Regions from separate parts of the Dactylosporangium maewongense genome, predicted to be linked through region 4. Evidence: riboswitches for the same ligand, from Rfam matches in the RefSeq annotation. Region 4 holds a riboswitch; each other region holds the start of a gene.
What was found. Region 4 has a riboswitch for cyclic di-AMP ahead of ABD332_RS07785 (coiled-coil domain-containing protein). Riboswitches for the same ligand answer to the same signal wherever they lie in the genome.

Region 1 (2,194 bases), on a different contig from region 4:
CGTTGTAGAACACCAGGTCGCCGGGGGCGAGCTGGCTGCGGGAGATGTGGCGGACCTTCGACCACTGCTGCGCGGCGTTGTGCGGCAGCGTCACGCCGGCCGCCTTCCACGCCATCATGGTCAGGCCCGAGCAGTCGAACGTGTTCGGTCCGGCCGCGCCCCACACGTACTTCTTGCCGAGCTGCGCCCAGGCGTAGTTGACGGCCTTGCCGGCGTTGCCGGACACGGCCGGCGGCTTGGCCGGGGTCGTCGCCGGGGGCGGGGTGGTGGTCTTGACCTTCGCCGCCGCGGCGGCCGCCTCGGCCTTGGCCTGCAGCGCGTCGAGGCGGGCGATGTCACCCTCGATCTTCTTGCGGCGGGTCTCCAGCTCCGTCTTCTGCTGGCTCTGCGCGGCGAGGGTCTCGTCCAGGCGCCGCTGCTCGGTGTCGAGCGCGCCCTTCGCCGCCGTGTACGCCGCCAGGTCCCGCTGCTGGCTGTGCGAGATCTGCTGGAGGGTGCCGACGCGGGCGGTGAGCGTGTCGGTCGACGTCGCCCCCAGCATCAGCGACAGGGTGCCGAGGTCGCCCCCGGTCTTGTACGCGTTGACCGCGAGCGCCGAGGCGTTGTCCTGCGCCGTCGCCATGGTCGCCTGCAGCGGCGCCATGTCGGCCCGGAGCTTCGTGATCGCCGCCTGGGTGGTCTCCAGGTCGCCGTTGACCTTGTTGTACAGCTCGACGACGTGCTCGACCTCTTGGTTGCCCTTGTCGATCTGGGCCTGGAGCTCCTGCGGCGTCGGGTCCGCCTGCGCGGCGCAGGCCGGGGCGATCATTGCCGCCACCGCCAGCGCGACGACCGAGGCGCGGAGCGTCGTACGTCCGTTGAACACGGCACAGTCCTTCTTCGCTGACCGCCTACCGGGTTAGCTGACGGATTCGGGCGAGAAGAAGGCGCGCCCTACCGCGCCCCGGTGTGGCGGGCGCGGATTCACCCCATGGGGAAGCCCCGATTGGTTCCCCGGCTCACCGGCCGCACGCATCGTGCCCGCGCGACCGACAACTCGGCGGTGGCTGCCCGGCCACCCCGGCGGGGCGGGCGATGTCCGGCAGGCCGGCCCAAACGTAACGCCGGACCACACTGCCGGCGCTCGATCTAAGCCACACTTAACGTAGACACAAGACTGACCTGCCCGGCTCGTCACCGGTGGCGGTCGGTGGAGCGGGCCATGACGGCCAGGCCGGCGACGGCCAGCAGGGCGAGGGCGGCCGGGATGAGGAACACCCGCGGGAGCCCGATGGCGGCGGCGCCGGTGCCGCCGGCCGCACCGCCGAGGGCGGAGGCGAGCGCGGTGGAGCTCATGAAGATCGCGGACGCGGTGGCGACGGCGGTCGGCAGGAGCCGCTGGGCGACGATGATGCCGAGCGTGGCGAAGACGCCCCACACGCCGCCCATGAGGATCTGCCCGGCGAACAGACCGGCGGCGTTGCCGGTGACGGCGAAGCAGACGTTGGCGGCCACGCCGAACCCGGCGCCGAGGACCATCAGCTCCATCATGCCGGTCCGGCGGGCCACGACCACGGCGACGGGCATCAGCACGATCTCGACCAGCGGCTGGATGCCGATGACCGCGCCGCTGAGGCCGGCCGGGAAGTGCAGCTGGTCGTTCATGTACAGCGGGAGGTACGCGTACTTGACGGGCTCGCCGGCGTACACGAGGACGTAGAGGCCGGTGAACGCCAGCAGCGGCAGCATCGCCCGCAGGCCGGGGCCGCGGTGGCCGGCCCCCGGCGCGTCGCCGGGTCCGGCCGGTGCCGCCGGTGCTGTCCGGAGCGCGCCGAGCGGCACGATCTGGGCGAGCGTGCAGACCGCCGTGGCGACCAGCATGGTGCGCAGCGACGTCTGCGCCGCCAGGAACGACCCGGCCACCGGGCCGACGACCCAGCCGCCGGTCAGGGCCATCCGCACGACGGCGACCACCCCGTCGTTGTTCGGGCCGGGGTGCGCCTTGAGCTCGTCGTGGACGGCGGCGAAGAGCTGCGACGTCGCGGCGCCGCCGAACCCGCCGACGACGGCGCTGATGACGTAGGGCATCCACAGCTCGGTCGAGTACGCGATGCCGATCCAGCCCACGAACCCGGCGGCGGCGCAGACGCGGAACAGCCCGAGACGGCGCCCGGTGCGGTCGGACCGCCGGCCGACCAGGAATCCGGCCACGGGC
Region 2 (2,194 bases), on a different contig from region 4:
GCTTCGACAGCGGGATCACGGGACCGGTGCTGGACGGCGCGGGCCGGCTCCCGCTGCGGGTCCGCAGGGCCGGCGGCCAGCTGTCGACCGTGCCGCACAACGGCGGACTCGCGGTGCGATTTCCCCAGCCGTGTGAGCACTACGGTGCGGAGAGTTGCGCACGCGCCATCCTGCAGAGCGGCCCCGCTGAATTCCTCAATCCGGGCCAGGAAGCGTTCTCGTATGGCGCGAGCGTGCTCGTCGCGCCCAATGAGACTTCCAAAGGCGCCAATGTTCTGCAAAAAGGGTTCTCGGTCGGTGACAGTCAGTTCAAGTTGCAGGTGGACGGCGCCGCGGGGCGCCCCAGTTGCGTGATTGTCGGCGTGGGTGGATCTACTATTTACGTAGCCCTCGCATCGCTTAGCGTGGCTGACGGGCGATGGCACCGGATCGAGTGTTCGCGCAGTGACGCCCTGCTCACGGTGGCCGTGGACGGTCAACCCAGGGGTCGGGCGGCCATTCCTCCGTCACTGTCCATAGTGAACGCGGATCCACTCTGTATTGGCGGTAAGGGAACCAGTGCGAACAACGACCAGTTCGCCGGTGCAATTGATGATGTGTTCATCACTCGGGCGCCCTGACTTTTCGGTTAAATCGGACACCCGCTTGCTCCTCTGGGTCACTCGCCATACCGTAAATTCCGGTCGGATGGATGTCCGCGCCCACCACGGGTGCGCCAGACGGCACCGCCGAGTCGATTTTTGAACCGGGGACCCACCTGCGTCATCGGGGTGAATCCGCGATCTGCGGTAGGACGACCTTCCCGTCCGAACCCGTCAGCTAACCCGGTAGGCGGCTGGAAGAAGGAGTGCCCCCTCGATGCGGCCCAACCGTCTGGTTCGGCTCCTCGTTGCCACGCTCGGCTGTCTCTCGCTCGTCGTCGGAGTCACCGGACTCGCTCACGCCGACCCGACGCCCGCCGAGCTCGAAGCGCAGATCGACAAGAAGTGGAATGAAGTCGAGCCCATCATCGAGCAGCACAACCAGCTCAAGGGCGAGCTGAAGGCCAACCTGGCGAAGCAGGCGCAGTTGAAGAGCCAGATCGACCCGCTGCAGGCGCAGGTCGACAACGCGCTGCTGCGGGTGAGTGCGTTCTCGGTCCTGCAGTACAAGACCGGGCGGGTCTCCAGCTTCAACGCGCTGATGACGACCGGCTCGCCGGACACCTTCGCCGAGCAGCTCGTCATGCTGAACATGCTGGCCAAGGACGAGGCCGAGGGCATCAAGGACGTCATGGACAGCAAGAAGGTCCTCGACGACCAGAAGAAGCCGCTCGACGAGCTGATCGCCAAGCAGAAGGCCGCCGAGGCGGAGATGGCGACGAAGGAAACCACCATCAACGCCGAGATCAAGACGCTCAACGACATGCGCACGAAGGCGTATGGCTCCAGTGGCGCGACCGGCGAGCTGCGCCCCGTCGCCTGCCCCGTCGAATACTCCGGCGGCGACGCCGCGAAGGCCGCGCAGGTCGCCTGCCAGCAGATCGGCAAGAAGTACGTGTGGGCGGCCGAGGGCCCCAACACCTTCGACTGCTCGGGCCTCACGCTCTACGCCTGGAAGCAGGCCGGCCACACGCTGCGGCACTACACCAAGTGGCAGTACTCGGACACCAAGCGCGTCAGCAGAGCCGACCTCAAGGCCGGCGACCTGGTCTTCTTCTACAGCGACATGCACCACATGGGGATGTACGTCGGCGGCGGCTGGATGGTCCACGCCCCGACCACCGGCGACGTGGTCCGCATGAAGAAGATCGACACCGCACCGATCTCCGGGTACGGCAGAGTGGCTTAGGGCTTCGGGACCTGGCCGCCGGCGTTCACGTCGTCGGCCAGGTCCGCCAGTTCTGGTGGGAGCGGCTCGCCGTCGGGCCGCGCTGGCCCTGGTACCGGGAGCCGTATACCGCGGACCCGTATGGGTGCTCCGACGGCGAGGACAGCCGGAAGATGCACAGCTGCCCGATCTTCATCCCCGGCCAGAGCATGATCGGCAGATTGGCCACGTTGGACAGCTCGAGCGTCACGTGCCCGGAGAACCCCGGGTCGATGAACCCCGCGGTCGAGTGCGTCAGCAGCCCGAGCCGCCCCAGGCTCGACTTGCCCTCCAGCCGGCCCGCGAGCTGATCGCCGAGGCTGATCACCTCCAGCGTCGAGGCGAG
Region 3 (2,194 bases), on a different contig from region 4:
GGGCCACGGACCGGACCTGCTCGACCGGGTACGGCACCGCCCGGTCCAGGCGCAGCCACAACGGCGCCGCACCCTTCGCGGTCGGTAGCCGCAGTCGCCGCCCGTCCAAGGTGAACGTGCCGTGGTAGTAGCGGACCGGCAGCAGACCGCGCCGCTTGCGCGGGAACCGTGCGGACAGGTCACCGGCCTTGCGGCGTTTCGCCGCCGTGAACCAGGCGTCGGAGTACCGGCGTAGCACCGACCGGGCCCCGGTCGTGTCCAGGTCACCGAAGGTGCCTGGACCGGCCGTGGACAGCTCCCGGCACAGTGCCTGATACGACACCACCGGCGGCGCCTGATGCCGCCACCGCCAGTGGTTGACCTCCAGCACACACGCCCACACGTCGCCGGCCGAGCGCAGCAGCCCGAAACACCGCTCCCTCTGACCACGCGTGACCCGCAACCCGACCCGGCAGGTGCGGTGCACCACCCGGGCAGCAGCAGGATCACGACGGCGAGGCATACGAACACTCAAGCACAGGGGTACGACAGAAAATCCCGGCCAACGTTCGTGGACACAGCACTAGCGGGCCTTGCCATGGCAGTGCCCCTTGCGTAACGTCATGGGTCGCTTGGTCCGGTTCATGCTCACAGCAGGTGACGCCGGGCAGGCTCGCTGAGTCGTGCACGCACGAGCCGGGGACCCACCGCATGTCTGGGGTGAATCCGCGGGCCGACGGCCTGTGGTAGGGCGACCTTCGCGCCCGAATCCGTCAGCTGACCCGGTAGGCGGACGCGTAAGGAGAAGTGTCTGTGCACAGCCGTTACCCCCATCGCCGAGGTCCTCGCAGGGCGCGTGCCTGCTCGTCCGCGCGCCGAGCGGCGTCAACAGGACGCTAGTGCCGCCTGCTGTCACGCTGCGGGTGGTCACAGTCGCGTAGGTGCCGGCCGCTCCGTTTGCAGCGGCTACTGACGCAGTGCGGCAGGGAGCCGCAGGCCCGTGGCCTGTGCGCCATCCGTCCGGCTGCTGAGGTGGCGAGCTGGCCTGTGCGCTGCGCGTTCGCGCCGCGCACGTCACTTCTTGCTGCCCGATGGCTGTGCATCGCGTGTCGTCGCACGTCATGCCCGTATCGATCGCCCTGCTCCGGGCTACTGGAGACTCGTTGTGAACCTTGAATCCGTACAGCCGCAGTCCCACCGCGCCGGGGATATCCGCCGGCCGCGGATGGCGGTGACCATGTGCGTGATGCTCGCCGCGGCGGCCGTGGCCGGCATCGTGCTCAGCCAGCTCGGCGATCCGCCGTCTGGGCGCACCGCAGCGGCGGGCGCGGCGCTGACCACGAAACCACCGAAGGCCGACGGGGCGGCGCCGTCCGCGCCGACGACGATGCTCCTCAAGTACCAGTTCCAGCTGCAGCCGAACTACTACTTCTGCGGGCCGGCGGCCACCCGGATCGCGCTCACGGCAGCCGGCCACGCCGTCAGTCAGGACGAGGCCGCGGCCATGCTGGGCACCACCACCAACGGGACGAACTCGGCCCTCGACACCACCCGCGTACTCAACCAGGTGCTCGGGCACGGCCGCACGCTGTACCAGACCAGAGAGATCCCGGTCTACCCGGCAACGCCCGCGCAGGCCGCGCAGCTTCAGACCGACGTGCTGACCACGGTCGGCGGCGGACGGGCAATCGTGGCAAACATCGCCGGACACGTGACCGACACCGCCGGTGCCGTGCACGCCTACGAAGGCGGTCACTACCTGACGGTCGTCGGATACCGTGACGGCGGCGGGACGGTGAAGATCGCCGACCCGGCCGACCCGAGCGGGGACGGCACCTACTGGCTGAGCACTCCCAAGCTGGCCGACTGGATCTCCTCGCGCGGCTACTCGTATTGATTCCCGGCATCGCCGATCAACTGACGGTGGCAGGGCGGCGTCGTGGTGGCCGGCCGTCGTGGGCTCAGTCCTGGCGTCCAGCGTCCTGTTCGTGGTCACGATGTGGGTGTCCGGTGGCAGTCTGCGCGGCGCGTTGCCGGGCGGGGCGGCGATGGGCATGCTCAGCCATCGACCCGCACTGAAGCGGCGACCGGTCAGGCTGCCGGGTGAGTTCCTGGTCGGTGGTGTGGAGCTCGCATAACGCCACCCGGTTCGGGAAGCATGCCGTGGATGCCCGGGAGTGTGGGATTGCGTCGAGTCCGGCTGTGGAACGGATTG
Region 4 (2,194 bases):
GTCGAAGTCGCTGCGCGTCACGAGTCGGTGCTTCACTTCGGATCCCCTCACCCTGCGTCGGCCGGTCGACAGTTGCCCTATCGGCCGGCCGTACGCAGACGTGAGGTCTTGGCGGTGCTTACAGGAGCGAGAGGTGCACGTGGTTGGTGTGGTCGCTGGAGGGGTCCCCGCCCACGCCGCTGTAATGGTGCCAGCCGACCGCGGGTGTCCACACCTGTTTGAACCAGATGACGTACATGACGCCGAGCCGGTCCGCGTTCTTCACGAAGTACGTCGCCAGGTTGGCCCCGTAGACCTTGTCCTCACCGGCGGCGACGCCACCGAAGCCCGACTTGGCCTGCACCGAGAAGTCGCACGCGCGGCCCTTCGGGTGCTCGTACGGCCCGCTCGGCCGGTAGCAGGACACGAACCGCTTGAAGCCCGCCGCCTGCGCCTGCTGCATCGCGTGCAGCGTGCGCATCGTGATGCAGCCGCTGGTGGTCGGGTCGTTCTGCTTGCACGACTCCGAGGACCAGCCGCCGCTGGCGTTGCGCGGCGACGGCTGCGCGAGCGGCAGGTTGGCCGACACGAAGCCGTTGCTCGGCCCGCCCGCCTGGGCCAGGCCCTTCTCGGCTTCCTTCTTCTTCGCGGCCATGACGGCGACCTGCTCCTGCTGGAGCTTGACCTCGCCCTCGAGCGCCGTCTTCTGCGCCGCCTGGTCCCGCTTCAGCTGGTTGAGCTCGCGCAGCAGGTTGTCGTTGTGGTGGGCGATCTCGTCGATCGAGCCGGCCCGCTCCGCGAAGCCGGTGGGGCTCCCCGAGTCCATCAGCGCCACGAACGTGGTGAGCGGCCCCGTCCGGTACGCGGCGACGGCGATCGCCGACACCTGCTCGGTGACCCTGGCGAGGTTGGCCTCGGTCTGGGCGAGCTTGGCGGTCAGGTCCGCCTGGTTCTTCACCGAGGCGTCGTACTTGTCCTTGGCCTCGATCCACGCGCGGGTGCTCTCGTCGAGGACCTGGGCGAGGGACGCGTTGGATCCCTCGTCGCCCGTGTCGTCTCCCGGCTCGGCGGCGGCCGGAGTGGCGGCCATCCCAAAAAGGACGGCGGCCGTCATCAGGACGGCGATGATCCGCCGACCGGGATGTCGTGATGACATCTGGCTCGTTGTTCCTTCCGTCGGCCGCCGACCGGGTTAGCTGACGGGTTCGGGACGGAACGACCCCTACCGCGGTTGCCCGCGGATTCACCCCACTGTGCGGTTGGGTCCCCGATTCGCCGGTGTCGAGCCGGCGATTGGGCGGCAGTCGCGCCCGGCGCCGCGGGGGGCGGCGCCATGTCGGACGGGACCGACGGCCAGCCTACCCAGGGCGATCAGACCGCGCAGCGTACTGCCTGTCCGCCGCTGTGACGCACCTCTCGAAACCGCGCCGTCCAAGCAGGTCGCCTAAGCTTGCCGAAAGAATCTCGCGTGACGGAAATCACTCAACTGGCCTCACCCTGCCGGCAACGTTCTCGCCCGGGCGATTGTTTTACGCCACCCCGCGGTCACCCCGTGTCACCCCGAGTCACCTCGGAAAGGTGAGGTTAGCGGAACCGTAAAGATTCTTCATAAATCGATGTGATTGCTCCTGTACCGCGGTGGTGGCTGGTCGGATGGGGGCTCAGCGTCGATCTGAACGGAAGTGATCTGGTGTCCAGAGTGCGCCTGTGGGCGGGGCTCGCCGCGACCGCCGTCGTCGGTGGCGTCGTCGCCGTCTTCAACATGCTGCCGGCGTCGGCGGCCACCTGTGCGCCGGCGTGGCAGGCGTCGGCCGTGTACACCGGGGGTGCCACGGTGTCGCGGAACGGGCACAACTTCCTCGCCAAGTGGTGGACGCAGAACGAGGCGCCGCCCGGGAACACCGGCGTGTGGCAGGACCAGGGGTCGTGCGGCGGGAGCACGCCGCAGCCGCCGACGCAGACCGGGTCCGCGGGCGGGTGCAGCTTCCCGGCGTGGGTGCAGGGTCGCAACTACGTGACCGGTGACATCGTGAAGTTCACCGACGGTAAGTACTACATCGCCGAGCACGACAACCCGGGGTACAGCCCGACGATCAGCACCTGGTACTGGGACCCGTACACCTGCAACGGCGGAGGGGGCGGCACGACGCCGCCGCCGAACCCGACCACGAACCCGCCGTCGAACGGGGCGTTCGTCGTCAGCGAGGCCCAGTTC

Region 1: another riboswitch for cyclic di-AMP. It lies ahead of ABD332_RS36865 (C40 family peptidase); the one in region 4 lies ahead of ABD332_RS07785 (coiled-coil domain-containing protein).
Region 2: another riboswitch for cyclic di-AMP. It lies ahead of ABD332_RS39145 (C40 family peptidase); the one in region 4 lies ahead of ABD332_RS07785 (coiled-coil domain-containing protein).
Region 3: another riboswitch for cyclic di-AMP. It lies ahead of ABD332_RS47935 (C39 family peptidase); the one in region 4 lies ahead of ABD332_RS07785 (coiled-coil domain-containing protein).

The regions. Positions count from the first base shown of each region.
Region 1 is NZ_BAAAQD010000017.1:170,454-172,647, forward strand. Features, by position in the region: gene ABD332_RS36865 (C40 family peptidase) at 1-865, opposite strand, end outside; cyclic di-AMP (ydaO/yuaA leader) riboswitch at 873-1,052, opposite strand; gene ABD332_RS36870 (MFS transporter) at 1,174-2,194, opposite strand, start outside.
Region 2 is NZ_BAAAQD010000019.1:104,817-107,010, reverse strand. Features, by position in the region: gene ABD332_RS39150 (LamG-like jellyroll fold domain-containing protein) at 1-620, shown strand, start outside; cyclic di-AMP (ydaO/yuaA leader) riboswitch at 717-849, shown strand; gene ABD332_RS39145 (C40 family peptidase) at 859-1,830, shown strand; gene dcd (dCTP deaminase) at 1,856-2,194, opposite strand, start outside.
Region 3 is NZ_BAAAQD010000029.1:15,387-17,580, forward strand. Features, by position in the region: gene ABD332_RS47930 (RNA-guided endonuclease InsQ/TnpB family protein) at 1-502, opposite strand, end outside; cyclic di-AMP (ydaO/yuaA leader) riboswitch at 644-786, shown strand; gene ABD332_RS47935 (C39 family peptidase) at 1,226-1,876, shown strand; gene ABD332_RS47940 (hypothetical protein) at 1,935-2,117, shown strand.
Region 4 is NZ_BAAAQD010000002.1:187,125-189,318, forward strand. Features, by position in the region: gene ABD332_RS07780 (exopolyphosphatase) at 1-36, opposite strand, end outside; gene ABD332_RS07785 (coiled-coil domain-containing protein) at 119-1,069, opposite strand; cyclic di-AMP (ydaO/yuaA leader) riboswitch at 1,145-1,281, opposite strand; gene ABD332_RS07790 (glycoside hydrolase family 19 protein) at 1,670-2,194, shown strand, end outside.